4 regions of the Cobetia sp. UIB-001 genome follow, and region 1 is predicted to be linked to each of the others. Evidence: predicted binding sites of a transcription regulator. Region 1 holds the regulator's gene; each other region holds the start of a gene.

Region 1 (3,580 bases):
GGCAGAAGGCTGCCCGCTATCAGTGCGCTGTACGTCGGCCGATGGAAGGCCAGCAAGACGAAAGCCCGGACGATGTCCGGGCCTGTCATTCAGCGCGCCGGTAATTCGGCGATGGCTTGGGTCAATGCCTCAAAGAGTGCACGCTGGCTGTCTGCCTGGCGCAGGGCCGAGCGATTGGTCGGGGAATTGAGCAATTCCGCAACCTGCCCGAGCAGCGTCAGATGGGTCTCATCCGCTTCCTCAGGCACCAGCAGCACGAACAGCAGATCGATGGGTTCTCCGTCGATGGCATCGAAGTCGATGGATTCACCGAGCTTCAGAAACGCAGCGATTGGCGTCTTGCAATGCGGGCTGCGTGCATGGGGCACGGCCACACCGTGGCCAATGCCGGTCGACCCCAGTCTCTCGCGCCCGATCAGGCGCGAGAAGACTTCCTGGCTATCCAGGCTGGGAATGTTCTGTGCGATGAAGGTACTGAAGAATTCAAGCACCCGCTTCTTGCTCCCCCCGGGGACACCGTACAGCGTGCGCTCGGGGGGAAGGATCTGATCAAGTGTCATGGCTGAAGGTCAACGGGTCCCGGTGCCCTGAGAGCGAGCCTGGGACTTTTCCTTGTGTTTGACCAGCTGGCGATCCAGCTTGTCGGCGAGCGCGTCGATGGCAGCGTACATGTTGGGGTCTTCTGCCAGGGCGTGGAGGTCAGCGCCTGCCGCGTGCAAGGTGCAGGCAGCCTGCTGGCGCTCCTTCTCGATCGACAGTGTCACCTGAACATTGGTGATGTTGTCGTAATGCCGTTCGAGGCGAGCGAGCTTCTCGTTGACGTAATCGCGGAGAGGATCGGTAAGTTCCACATGATGCCCGGTGATATTCACTTGCATGGACACGCTCCTTTATCCAGCGGGTTGCCATTCAATTGTAACCCTTTTTGACTACGAGCAAACCCTGATCGGACGCTCTGCAACAGGCTTGACGGCCACCGTCTGGCGATGTTTTCGCACCCTTGCCAGTGGCGTCAGATGTCGTGAGCGTCTGTACCGACAATGCCCAAGCTTTGCGCAAAGATCAACGCTGCGCTGCATCGTGGCTCAGTGCTTGTCTTCAACTCAGTGAGGGGTAACGGAGTGGACTTCAAGGGCACGTCTGGTGGGTGGTGCGTGAAAGACGCGCAAGAAGGCGGGTTTTCGTCGCCAATCCCTGCATGTACGTCGCCTTTCAGGCGCTTCGATTGCGTGGGACAAGCGGCGTTCCGGGAGGTTCTTCGGGTGTCATCCAGGTGCAATACGCGCAAAAGTGACTTTAAAAACATGCGATTGACGGTAAATGACGCTGCCGGAACGGCGGTTTTTTGCCGTCATTCTGCGCGCTGTCATGGGCCATGACGGGCAATTGACGAGCGGTTGACGGGATGACAGAGCGCGCGACAGGCGTACCGCTACTCGCGAAGTCAGAGGCTGATGAGCGGAAAATCCAACGCTTGAGGTTGGTGGCGGCTGCCATTGTGGAGGTGAAAGCAGGGCATGGCAGCCGCAGGTGACGCGTCAGGCCAGACGCTTGCGCTCGCTTGAGGACGGAATGCCCATCGCTTCGCGGTACTTGGCCACGGTACGACGTGCGACCTCGATGCCATCGCTGGCAAGCAGATCGACCAGGCGCGAGTCAGAGAGAGGCTTGCGGGCCGGCTCTTCCGCGATCAGCTTGCGGATGCGGGCACGAATGGCGGTGCTTGAGTGGGCGTCGCCACTGCCGCTGCCACCGACCTGGCTCGAGAAGAAGAACTTGAGCTCGAAGACGCCGCGCGGGGTGTGGATGTACTTCTGGGTCGTGACCCGCGAGATGGTCGATTCGTGCATCTCGACCACTTCGGCGATGTTGGCCAGAATCAACGGCTTCATCCCTTCCTCGCCTTGCTCGAGGAAGTCGATCTGACGCGCCATGATCTCGCGGCCGACCTTGAGCAGGGTGTCATTGCGCGATGACAGGCTCTTCATCAGCCAGCGCGCTTCCTGCAGGTTGTCCTTGAGGAAGGTGTTGTCGGCGGACTTGTCGGCACGCTTGATCAGCGCGGCGTATTCCGGCTGGATGCGCAGCTTGGGCAGCGCTTCCGGGTTGAGCTCGACCTGCCAGCCATGGCGGGTATGGCGCACCAGCAGATCAGGGATCACGTAATCGCTGGCGGGCTCGCCCCAGGCGGATGCCGGACGCGGATCGAGCGCGCGTACCAGGCGGATGACGTGATCCAGCTCGTCATCGTCAAGGCTCAGGCGGCGCTTGAGCAGCTTGCGGTCATCGTTGCCCAGTGCCTCGAGGAATTGACGTACCAGGCGGCGCGCCTGCGCCAGCAGCGGCAGATCATCCGGCAACAGTGCCAGTTGCAGCAGCAGGCATTCGCGCAGATCACGGGCGAAGACGCCGGTCGGGTCGAACTGTTGCAGACGCAGCAATACCTGCTCGAGCTCGGAGGCCTTGAGGCCGGGCAGGCCCTGGCCGCGCAGGCCATCGACCAGCTCGTCGAGTGACAGGCTCAGATAGCCGGCACCGTCGACGGCATCGATCAGGCTCTCCGCCATCTGGCGTTCACGGCCATCGAGGTCGGTCATCGCCAGCTGCCAGCGCAGGTGGTCCTGCAGGCTCTCGACGCTGGTATTGCGATCGAAGTCCGGCCCTTCTTCACTCCCGCTGCCACTGCCGGAGCTGGTCAGGCTACCGGCGTGGTCCTGGTAGAGGTCCGACCAGTCACTGTCGAGGGGGTATTCCTCGGGAATCTCGCTCGAGGAGTCGGCAGTGGAGATCTCGCTCGAATCCTGTGTCTCGACGACATCCAGCGACTCGTAGTCCTCGTCGAGCTCCAACATGGGGTTGGACTCGAGGGCTTGCTGAATCTCCTGACGCAGGTCGAGCGTCGACAGCTGCAGCAGCTGGATCGCTTGCTGGAGCTGCGGCGTCATGGTCAGCGAGGTGCCGAGGCGGAGTTGCAGGGTGGGTTTCATGGAGTCAGTCAATTCACGGCAAAGGAACGTGCTTACTACGCTATACCGTGACTCGGGGCACTGACAAGTGGTTGCCGTGAATATTCAAGCAACTTGCATGCCATGTTTCCACCAAGGTGGTATGGACGTCATGCATGCGTCTGATGTCAGACATGAAAAAGCCGCTACGCGATAAAATCACGCAGCGGCTTTCGAAGCTTTTACCTCGCGAGGACTCAGCGCAGGCGCTGACCCTAGAGCGTGAACTCGTGGCCCAGGTAGACGTCGCGCACCTGCTGGTTGGCCAGGATGGAGTCCGCATCACCGTGGGCGATGATCTGGCCATCGCCGACGATATAGGCGGTGTCACAGATATCGAGTGTCTCGCGCACGTTGTGGTCGGTGATCAGCACGCCGATGCCTCGGTCGCGCAGTTGACGCACGATGCTCTTGATCTCGCCCACCGAGATGGGGTCGACGCCGGCGAAGGGCTCATCGAGCAGCACGAAGTCCGGCTCGGTGGCCAGTGCACGGGCGATCTCGACCCGACGACGCTCGCCGCCGGACAGGCTCATGCCGGCGCTGGCGCGGATGTGCGTGATGCTGAATTCCTC
Region 2 (3,580 bases), 360 kb from region 1:
CGTCGTAGGCGCGGCTTTCCTCGGCTTCGGTGGCAGCGCTGAAGCGCACCAGCAGCGCGAACAGCGAGATCACGATCACGCCCATGCCCAGGTACATCAGGCCTTCCTGGTAGGTCAGCTCCTCACTGCGGAACAGGAAGCCCGCGGCGACCGCGCCCGCGTTGCCGCCCGCGCCGACGATACCGGCGACCGCGCCGAGCGCCTTGCGATTGACGAAGGGCACGATACCGAAGGTCGCGCCTTCCGCCATCTGCACGAAGAGGCTGAAGACCAGCATGATGCCGATGGCCACCGCGAGGGTTTCCATCTGGGCGAAGCCGACCAGCGCGACGCCTTCACACAGCAGCGCGATGAACAGCCAGCGCACGCGGCCCTTGAGGCCGGACTGGCGGGCGAACAGGTCGGAGAACACGCCGCCCAGGGTGCGGGCGAACAGGTTCATCAGGCCGAACAGGCCCGCGATGAGACCGGCGGTGGCAAGATCGAGATCGAAGTGGTCGAAGAAGTAGATGGCGGCGACGTTGTTGATGGTCAGCTCGACCCCGAAGCAGGCGCCATAGACGAGGAACAGGGCCCAGACGCGGATGTCGCGTGCCGCCGCGCCGAAGGTGGCGCGCATGCTGTATTCCTTCTCGGCCTTGGGCAGCTCACCACGCTCACGCAGCTCGCTGAAGTTGCCGTCCGGCGCATCCTGGGTGAAGAAGTAGTAGGCGATACCGGTCAGGAACAGCACGATGCCCGGCACGACCATCGCCAGACGCCAGCCCAGGGTCTGCTCGACGCCCAGCATCAGCAGGCCGGCCATCACCAGCGGCATCAGCATCTGGGTGGTGCCGCCGCCCAGGTTGCCCCAGCCCGCGGTGGTGGCGTTGGCGGTGCCGACCACGTTGGGGCCGAACATCACGGAGGTGTGGTACTGGGTGATGACGAAGGAGGCGCCGATGGCACCGATGGCCAGACGGGCCAGGAAGAAGGATTCGAAGCTGTCGGCGAAGCCGATGCACATCACCGGCAGCGAGCCGAGGCACAGCAGCCAGGTGTAGGCCTTGCGTGGCCCGATGCGATCACACAGCACGCCGATGGCGAGGCGCACGATCACCGTGATGGCGACGGAGGCGATGATGGTGTTGCCGATCTGGGTCTTGGTCAGGCCGAGGTCGTCACGCACCACGGCCATCAGCGGCGCGATGCCGAACCAGCCGAAGAAGCAGACGTGGAAGGCGAACCACGACATGTGGAAGGCGCGCATTTGCGGGGTGTTGAAGCTGAACAGCCGGATGCGGCTGGCCTTGTTGCGGATATCCATGAGTGGGCTCCTGATTCAGCGTCGGTGCCGGGCACGAAGTCAGGTGTGCTCGGCGAGTGGTCGAACGGCTGTGAATGAACGACAGCAAGGGCGCCTCGTCATTGAGGGGCCTGGTTCGACGCACTCGTACTCCGAAGAGCCTGGTCCACGTCATGGATAGCGATGGCAGCAGTCGGTGATGCCATGGTTGCCGGCAGCAGAGCGTCTGTGCGGCAAGTGACAGGAACAAAGCAAGTAGCGCGCCAGTTGCGGGGGTGTGGGCGGGACAAGTCCCAGAAGATCAATGGCTTGGCGAGGGCAATAGGTTGGCACGCGCAGGCGGTGTCCCGGGCTGGATGCGCGCTCGATGCGCGCTGGCGGTGCGTCAGCAAGGCGCGAGGTACCAGTCTGGCGCACGCAGATGGCGCTGGGAGGGTCGGGCAGGCGCGTGCCTCATTGCAGTGCAGCGACGCTTTCGGCTCGGCCGCTCTGAAGGCCTTTGGCCGCAGGGTTGCACCAGATTGCGGCACGAATCCTGCTTGGGTGTACGGCAAGTCTCATGCCCGACCCAAGGAAACCTGACATGCCCGTGACCGTGCTGATCGTCGATGTCCGCAGTGAGCGCTCCGCCGCGCTGGAGCAGGCGCTATTGAGCGCCGGCTTCGAGGTGGCGCTGCGCGTTGACGAGCACGAGGACCTGCACGCGCTGGTCGAGCAGCATCAGCCCGATGCGGTGATCATCGACGCCGACCTGCCCAGCCGCGACACCCTGGAGCATCTCGGCCAGCTGGGGCGACGCTATCCCAAGCCGATGATCATGCTGGCCAGTGAAGATGCCCCGGACCTCGTGCGTGAGGCGGCTGGCGCCGGTGTCTCGGCCTATGTGGTGGACCACGTCATGCCAGCGATGGTGCGCAGCATGGTCGAGGTCGCCATCACCAGCTTCGAGGCGCACCGTGCGCTCAAGGGGGAGCTCAACCGTACCCAGACCACATTGGTGCAGCGGCGCAGCGTCGATCGCGCCAAGGCCGTGGTGATGGAGACGCGTGGGCTCAGTGAAGATGCCGCCTACCAATACCTGCGCAAGACCGCCATGAACCGGCGCCTGGCCCTGCATGAGCTGGCCGATGAGCTGCTCAAGGCCGCGCGTCGGCGCTGAGCCGGTCGCCGTACTGTCCTTCTCTCTCGATCGTTCAAGAGGTGTGCGTGATGCCCACAGATGTACCCCTGAATGGCCATCAGCTGACGCTGGGCCTGATGCCACTCAATGATGCCGCGCCCTTCGTGGTCGCTGAGCAGTTGGGGCTTTTCCGCGAGGAGGGGCTGGCGGTGACACTCAAGTGGCAACCCTCGTGGGCGGCGTTGCGTGATGACCTGCAGACCGGTGTGCTGCAGGGGGCGCAGATGCTGGCGCTGATGCCGCTGACCTCGACCCTGGGCCTGGATGGCCGCGCCACGCCGGTGATCAGTGCCATGACGCTCAACCTGGGCGGCAACTCCATCACGCTGTCGCGCGCGCTGATGGCCACCCTCGGCGAGGACGGCCACGACCTCTCCAGTCCGTTGCAGGTCGCGAAGGCGCTGGCGGCGCATGTGCACGAGCGCAAGCAGCGTGGCGAGCCACTGCTCAAGCTGGCCAGCGTGCATCCGTTCTCTTCGCATCGTTATCTGTTGCGCTACTGGCTGGCGGCTGGCGGCATCAATCCGGATCGCGACGTCGAGATGCGCGCCGTGGCGCCGCCGCTGATGGCGGCACAGTTGGCTAGCGGTGCGCTGGATGGCTTCTGTGTCGGTGAACCCTGGAACAGTCTGGCGGCGGCGCAGGGCATGGGGCAGGTGGTGGCGGGCAGTCACGATATCTGGCGCTTCGGGCAGGAAAAGGTGCTGGGCGTGCGCGAGGACTGGGCGGAGCAGCATCCGCTGGCGCATCAGGCGCTGATTCGCGCGCTGCTCAATGCCTGCGCCTGGCTGGACCGCCCCGGCAATCGGGACAGGGCCGCCGAGTGGCTGCACGAAGAGGGCATGCCGGAGGTGCCGATGAGCGTGGTGACACGCGGGCTGGAAGACGTCGATGTCGAGCAGTCGGTGGACGACTTCCAGCAGCACAATCCCGGCTGGACCATCTTCCATCGCTATGCGGCCAACTTCCCGTGGCGTTCCCAGACGCGCTGGTACATCGCCCAGATGCAGCGCTGGGGGCATCTGCAGGGCTTCAATGACGAGGATCTCGAGGCGACGCTGACACGTTGTGTGCGCCCGGATCTCTACCGCACGGCGGCCCGCAGGCTGGGCATG
Region 3 (3,580 bases), 870 kb from region 1:
GCCAGCGGCGACAGACCCATGCCCTGGGCGTCGGAGTCATCGCCGAACAGGTTGCGGCCGGTGTCATCACACACGGACAGGTGGAAGTGCATGCCGTTGCCCGGGCGGTCCGCCAGCGGCTTGGGCATGAAGGAGCACACCATGCCCAGGTCATTGGCGATCTCGCCGGCGGCCATGCGCACGAAGGTGAAGCGGTCTGCCGAGGTCAGCGCATCGCTGTAGGTGTAGTTGATCTCGAACTGGCCGTTGGCGTCCTCGTGATCGATCTGATAGACGTCGAAGTCCACCGCCTGCAGCGATTCGACCAGGCGCTCGAGGAATTCACGCGAACGCGACAGGCCCTTGTAGTCGTAGCAGGGCTTGGCGAGGGTATCGCTCTCGTCCACCGGCAACAGCTCACCCGCTTCCCCCCGGCGGAACAGCGAGAATTCCGGCTCCAGCCCGCTATTGAGCGTCCAGCCCTTCTCCTTCAGGCGCTCCAGCTGCTTGAGCAGCACCACGCGGCTATCGTTGGCGAACGGTTGCCCATTGACGTAGCCATCACAGGCCATGCGTGCATAACCCGGCTGCCACGGCACCAGCGACAACGAGCTCAGATCACCCCGCGCCATGAAGTCCGGCCCCTCCGGCGACATGCCGAGACCACTGACGGCGAAGCCGGCAAAGCCGGCGCCCTTCTCGACCACATCCATCAGGCAATTGGCCGGCACGGACTTGGTCTTGGCAGCGCCATGAATATCCACGAACTGCGCCAGCAGATAGCGAATGTCGTGATCCTTGATGAACTGTTGCGCGTTTTCGGGTGACATCTGGGTTTCCTCTGAGAGCGGACCGGGTTCCATCTCCCTCGACACTGTCTGCCACCCCGGGAAACCTGACCCCTTGTGGTGACTCGCCACGTCAAGATAGCGGATGAAACGAGTTTTTGTGATTCCTGCTGGTCAACTTTATTTCCCTCAAAGAAAAGCATGCAGCATGCCATTTCGCCAGTTGCCGCCCAGAACTTTTCACCAACCTCCTGTTTTGCATGGAAATTTATTTTCCAAGCTCATTTCACCCCACAGGAAACGCCAGGTGATCATGAGTGAATTCCTACCCGTTTCTCGAAATAGGCATCATTTCGGTGCCCAAAGCTCTCTCTTCGCACCAGCATGACGCAAAACGCTAATATTCACGCCCGAATTCGTGCTGCCAATCGGCGCCTGACTCGCTCAAGGGCTGTCGTGGCCATGGCCTTTGACGGAATTGGCAAGCCCCTTGCTTAACCAAGAGGAATGTTTCTTTCCTTTCAAGAATCGACCCTCGTGCGATCAGGCAAGGCAAGCAGCAGGCACAAGCCCTTGTGAAGCGCCTGAAAAGGCGCCTGAAAAGGCGAAAGAACAACAACACCTCCTGCGGCGGATGCGCGTCTTGCGTGCCATCTTCGCCAGCATCAGCAGGACTACGGCACCCCCCATTTACGCTAGGCAGCACGACTCACAGGAGAAAGGGACGCATGGCGAATTCATGGCGCATCTCGGCACTGGCCGAACAACACCGCAAGCTGGGCGCGGAGCTCGAAGACTGGAATGGCATGGGCACCGCCTGGAATTACGCCGTCTCGGAAACGGCCGATGACCACGAGACCATTCGCACCCGCGCCGGTCTGATGGATGTCTCGGGGCTCAAGAAGATCCACTGCAATGGCCCGCATGCTCAGGCCGTGCTGGATTACGTCACCACGCGGGACATGTCCAAGCTGTATCCGGGCAAGTCGGTGTATGCCAGCGTCTTGAATGAGGCCGGCAAGTTCGTCGACGACTGCATCGTCTATTGCCTGGCGCCGAACTCCTACCTCGTGGTGCACGGCACGGGCACCGCGAATGAAATGCTGGCCAAGAGTGCCCTGGGGCGCGCCGTCAGCCTGACCTTCGATGACGACATGCACGACATGTCACTGCAGGGGCCGGTCGCGGTGGATTTCCTGGAGCGTCACGTGCCGGGTATCCGTGAGCTGCGTTACTTCCACCATCTGCAGACCCAGCTGTTCGGCTGCCACGTGATGATCTCGCGCACCGGCTACACCGGCGAGCGTGGCTACGAGATCTTCTGCAAGGCCAAGGACGCCCCCTCTCTGTGGGAGCAGATCCTCGAGGAGGGTGCCGACATGGGCATCAAGCCGTGCAGCTTCGGCACCCTTGACTGGCTGCGGGTCGAGAGCCACCTGCTGTTCTACCCGGCGGACAATTCCGAAACCTACCCGTACCCCGACCAGCCGGTGGGCGACACCCTGTGGGAACTGGGCCTGGACTTCACCGTCTCGCCGGGCAAGACCGAATTCCGTGGCGCCAGCGAACACTTCGCGCTGCAGGGCAAGGAACGCGTCAAGGTCTATGGCGTGCTGCTGGATTCGAAAGACGTCGCCCAGATCGGTGACAAGGTCTACGCCGACGGCAAGTGTGTCGGTGTCATCACCCAGGGCATGTACTCGCGCCTGAGCGATCGTTCCATGGCGCTGGCACGTCTCGAACCCGGCTATGCCGAGCATGGCACTCCGCTGACCCTCAAGACCGGCACTGACGGCGAGACCAGCCTCTCGGCCATCAGCCACTCCCTGCCCTTCGATGACCCGGAAAAGGCCAAGCGACTGGCTCGCGGCTGATCGCGCGCCACAGCCACGAGGCAACAAGCTCAAGCCGCGAGGCAACAGCTCAAGCCCCGCGGCAACAGTGCGAATCGCGTGATGCTGGATAGCGTGAAACCTGAGAGGCCTCCTCGGCATGGCGTCGAGGAGGCCTCTTGCATCACATGCCATGGAGTCAGGACGAGGACTGGCCACAAACGTGGATGAGGGTTGGCGGTAAACTTGATAATGTCACCCGATATCCGCACGCGGGTGACGCGCAACGACTCCCACAAGGATGCGCTTCTCACCCCGCCTGATCATTATTCCTATCGCATTCACCTCCGCCACAGGAGTTATCCATGCCGCGAGAATCCTCCCATTCCTCCGATACACCTCAACCGACAGCGCTTGACACGAAAGTGACTGACACAAGAGCGCCTTCGCTGGCTGCAGAACCTGCCGCGCAGTCCGAGGTGAAGGAGACCATCACCGCGGCAGCCGACGAGACACGCCTGGGACTCGAGCAGCACATCGCGCGCGCGCTCAAGCAGCAGCGAGTCTCGCAGGGCTACAAGATTTCCGACGTCTCGCGTATCGCCGGTGTCAGCCAGGGCATGATCAGCAAGGTGGAGAACGCCCAGGTATCCACCAGCCTCGATACCCTCAACAAGCTGTGCAATGCCTTGAGCCTGCCGATCTCGAAGCTGTTCAGCGATTACGATGTCAACGGGCGTGGTGCTCAGCACATCAAGGCCGGTCAAGGCATGCAGGTGGTTCGCACCGGCACGGAAGTCGGCCATGCCTATCAACTGTTGAGCTACAAGCAGGGTCCCAAGAAGCGCTACGAACCCTTCCTGATCACCATGGATGACGCCAGCGAAGTCTTCCCCAACTTCTGTCATGCCGGGCATGAATTCATCTACCTGCTTTCCGGCAACCTCACCTACCGTCATGGTGACAAGTTCTATGACATGG
Region 4 (3,580 bases), 760 kb from region 1:
ACTGGGGCCCACATGACGCTGGCCAGAGAAAGTGGAGCAAGACGCTCACTTCCCCTGGCCAGCGTCCTTGCTCAGCCTGTCATGAGGGGCAAGGCCCACCCGCAGTACAGGGCGAGCCCGCGCATCAGCGAACCGGCGGGGCGTACTGGACGCCGCCATCGGTCCACAGTGCGTTCAAGCCGCGCTCGATACCCAGTGCGGAGCCGGTACCGACGTTGCGCTCGAACATCTGGCCGTAGTTACCGACCTGCTTGATGACCTGGTAGGCCCAGTCAGCCGGCAGCCCCATGGCTTCCCCGTAGTTGCCATCGGCACCGACCAGGCGCGCGACGTTCGGGTTGGTGTCCGACTTCTTCTCTTCGATGTTGTCGGAGCTCAGCCCCATCTCTTCGGCGTTGATCTGGGCGAACAGGGTCCATTTGACGATGTTGAACCACTGGTCATCGCCCTGACGGACGACGGGGCCCAGCGGTTCCTTGGAGATGACTTCCGGCAGCACCATCGCGGACGCCGGATCGGAGAGCTTGATACGCAGCGCGTAGAGCTGGGATTGGTCGGAGGTCAGGACGTCACAACGACCGGCTTCGAAACCCTTGACGGTCTGGTCGGAGGTATCGAAGACGACCGGCTCGAAGGACATGTCGTTCAGGCGGAAGTAGTCCGCCAGGTTGAGCTCGGTGGTGGTGCCGGACTGGATGCAGACGGCGGCACCGTCCAGCTCCTTGGCACTGGCGACGCCCAGGTCCTTGCTGACCATGAAGCCCTGGCCGTCGTAATAGTTCACGCCAGCGAAGTTGAGGCCCAGTGAGGTGTCACGGGTCGCCGTCCAGGTGGTGTTGCGGGACAGGACATCAATCTCGCCGGACTGCAGCGCGGTGAAACGCTCCTTGGCCGTCAGCGGTACATAGCGCACCTTGCTGGCATCGCCCAGCACGGCAGCGGCGACGCCGCGGCAGACATCGACATCGAGGCCCTGCCAGTTACCGGCGTCATCCGGTGCCGAGAAGCCCGGCAAGCCGGTGCTGACGCCACACTGGACAAAGCCCTTTTCCTTGACGCTATCCAGGGTCGCGGCACTGGCGCCTGTCGCCATGGAGGCGGCCAGGACAGCGGCGCTAGCGATCAGCAGTGGCTTCTTGTTGTTATGCATCGTGATTCCCTCGCGAAAGTCTGGAGTCCGCTCGATCAGCCTCGAGTCAGAAGTGGTGCAATGCATTGCATGGCACCTACCGACAATAGCAAGCCGCGTTCCAATTTCCGCCTATCGCGTGATCCGCTGCGTTCAACGCTGAAAAAAGCGCTAAAACCCAGTGATATAGGCCAAAGCCTCGGAGTGGGGCGGCGGATCATTCCGCGCGATTGCCGCGCAGTTAGGCTCATGGCGAGACCAGTTCGCCTCATATCGGTGCAAAATAAAAACGGCCGTTTCATTGCGAAACGGCCGTTGGCGGTGCAGCGATGTGGCGCGAGTGGCAGATTGCGACCAATGTCTCGGTCTGCCTGACTCAACGCTTGTTCATCCCGTCAGGCACGTTTTCGTGCCTGATGGGACTCCCTTGCCACTGCAAGGTGCATGCAGATCACTTCTCCAGCAGGCGCTGCATGAAGGGCGGCAGCACCAGGGCGGCGCGATGGCCTTCGACGGTATAGAAGTCACACGCGAAGGTGGCGGCAGCGGCATCTTCCTCGCGGAATGACTTCACGTCACAGCTCTTGCCCGCCAGGGTGCAGCTCCACCAGCCGGACGGATACACCGGCTGCGGGAACGGCAGGGTCGCGACGCTATCAAAGCCCGCTTCGCCCATGTCGTTGCGCAGGTCCTTGATGATGGAATCGGTGTGATAGAGCGGAGACTCGCTCTGCTGCACCATCAGGCCGCCCTGCTTGAGGATACGATGGCAGCGCTTGAGGAAGTCGGTCTTGAACAGACCTTCCGCCGGGCCGACCGGGTCGGTGGAATCGACGATCAGCACATCGATGCTCTCGTCCGGGCAGTTGTCGACCCACTTGACGCCATCCTCGAACAGCAGCTCGGCGCGCGGGTCGTCATTGGACTCGACCAGCGCCGGGAAGAATTGCTCGGAGGCACGCGTGACCGCCGGATCGATATCGATCTGGGTGACCTTCTCCACGCCCGGGTGCTTGAGCACCTCACGCAGGGTGCCGCAATCGCCACCGCCGATGATGACGACACGCTTGGGGTCTGCATGAGCGAACAGCGCCGGGTGCGACATCATCTCGTGATAGAGGAAGTTGTCACGGTCAGTCAGCATCACGCAGCCGTCCAGCACCATCAGGTTGCCGTAGGTCTCGGTGGCATAGACTTCGAGGTGCTGATAAGGGGTCTGCTCGTCATGCAGCTTGTGGCTGACCTTGAGCGAGAAGGCGCTGCCGTGGCGATCGAAGATTTCGGTAAACCAGGAGCCATCGAGACGTTCGGTCATGGGGGACCCTCGCATTGGATATCACAGACGGGATATCAAGGTATGGATAGAGACGGCACGATGGCCATCGGAAATTGCGCCAATCAGCACTGCGCCAGCGTCAGGCCGGCAGTTCACGGCCCGCATGACGACCACGCGGCGTGATGTCGTGATACGCGACATGCCGGGCAAGCGCCAACATGGCGCAGGCGCTGCACCATAGCCAAAGACGGCCGGAGTGGAAAGTGTTGATGCATGACAATTTCAGACAGGCCGCGTATCGATGACACGCGGCCCGGGGGAGAGGCTCAGCGAGAAGCCGGCCCGAGGCGGACCAGATGCAGAATCAGTCGGACGCACTGAAACACTCCCAGCCCGATGAGGATGCCGGCGAGGTCCGCCAGTGCATCCAGCACCTCAGCGCCGCGATAGGGAATCGCCAGCTGCAGACATTCGATGGCGACGCCCAGCAGCAGCAGGACCGGCAGGATGATCAAGCTGGTCAAGCCCGCCAGCCGTGTGGTCAGCGCCAGCAACGCGAAGGCGGAGAAATGCTGCAGCTTGTCCCAGGGGAAGGTCTGCTCCGGGTGCGGCACGCCCGGGGAGAGCGTGCCGAACAGGATCAGCAACAGGCACAGCAGCGCCACGAAGGCCCAACCGCGGCGCGGGATGAGACGCTGCTCGACCGGCGTCATGCTGACACCCCCGCTGGCCGGCGCCCTTCTGCTTGCTGCCCTGCTGCTTGCCACCTTCTATAGGCAGCAACAGGGGTTACAGCAGAGAAGACCATGATGGGCTCTCCCATCAGCCGCGGGCGACCGGTGTCGCATTGGCGGCGTCATCCTGATGGTAGGCCGGGCTCAGCTCGTGCAGCGCGTCCATCAGGGCATTGACGTTGCCCGGGTCGGTGAACTGGCTGATGCCGTGCCCCAGGTTGAAGATGTGGCCCGGGCCCTGACCGTAGCTGTCGAGGATACGCCCGACTTCGGCACGAATGGCGGCCGGCGTACCGAACAGCGCATTCGGGTCCAGGTTGCCCTGCAGGGCCACACGATGGCCGACACGCTCACGCGCATTGGACATCTCGGTGGTCCAGTCGAGGCCGACGGCATCACAGCCGGTGGCGGCGATGTGTTCGAGCCACTGGCCACCATTCT

What was found. The regulator sigma-54, encoded in region 1, starts transcription at its own class of promoters, with help from an activator protein. The targets are predictions, from matches to a motif close to TGGCACNNNNNTTGCTNT.
Region 2: a site for sigma-54 is predicted at 1,810-1,827, ahead of HA399_RS02060 (ANTAR domain-containing response regulator). Genes of this name have one in related genera too.
Region 3: a site for sigma-54 is predicted at 964-981, ahead of glnT (type III glutamate--ammonia ligase). Genes of this name have one in related genera too.
Region 4: a site for sigma-54 is predicted at 1,236-1,253, ahead of HA399_RS00290 (amino acid ABC transporter substrate-binding protein). Genes of this name have one in related genera too.

Annotation. Positions count from the first base shown of each region.
Region 1 covers NZ_CP058244.1:818,870-822,449, forward strand. The annotation lists gene HA399_RS03440 (PTS sugar transporter subunit IIA) at 90-560, opposite strand; gene hpf (ribosome hibernation-promoting factor, HPF/YfiA family) at 570-878, opposite strand; gene HA399_RS03450 (RNA polymerase factor sigma-54) at 1,539-2,987, opposite strand; gene lptB (LPS export ABC transporter ATP-binding protein) at 3,221-3,580, opposite strand, start outside.
Region 2 covers NZ_CP058244.1:455,712-459,291, forward strand. The annotation lists gene HA399_RS02055 (NarK family nitrate/nitrite MFS transporter) at 1-1,306, opposite strand, end outside; gene HA399_RS02060 (ANTAR domain-containing response regulator) at 1,869-2,444, shown strand; gene HA399_RS02065 (CmpA/NrtA family ABC transporter substrate-binding protein) at 2,495-3,580, shown strand, end outside.
Region 3 covers NZ_CP058244.1:1,692,681-1,696,260, reverse strand. The annotation lists gene glnT (type III glutamate--ammonia ligase) at 1-809, opposite strand, end outside; gene HA399_RS07170 (aminomethyltransferase family protein) at 1,496-2,641, shown strand; gene HA399_RS07165 (helix-turn-helix domain-containing protein) at 3,025-3,580, shown strand, end outside.
Region 4 covers NZ_CP058244.1:63,418-66,997, reverse strand. The annotation lists gene HA399_RS00290 (amino acid ABC transporter substrate-binding protein) at 125-1,150, opposite strand; gene speE (polyamine aminopropyltransferase) at 1,581-2,444, opposite strand; gene HA399_RS00280 (VanZ family protein) at 2,732-3,118, opposite strand; gene hemE (uroporphyrinogen decarboxylase) at 3,228-3,580, opposite strand, start outside.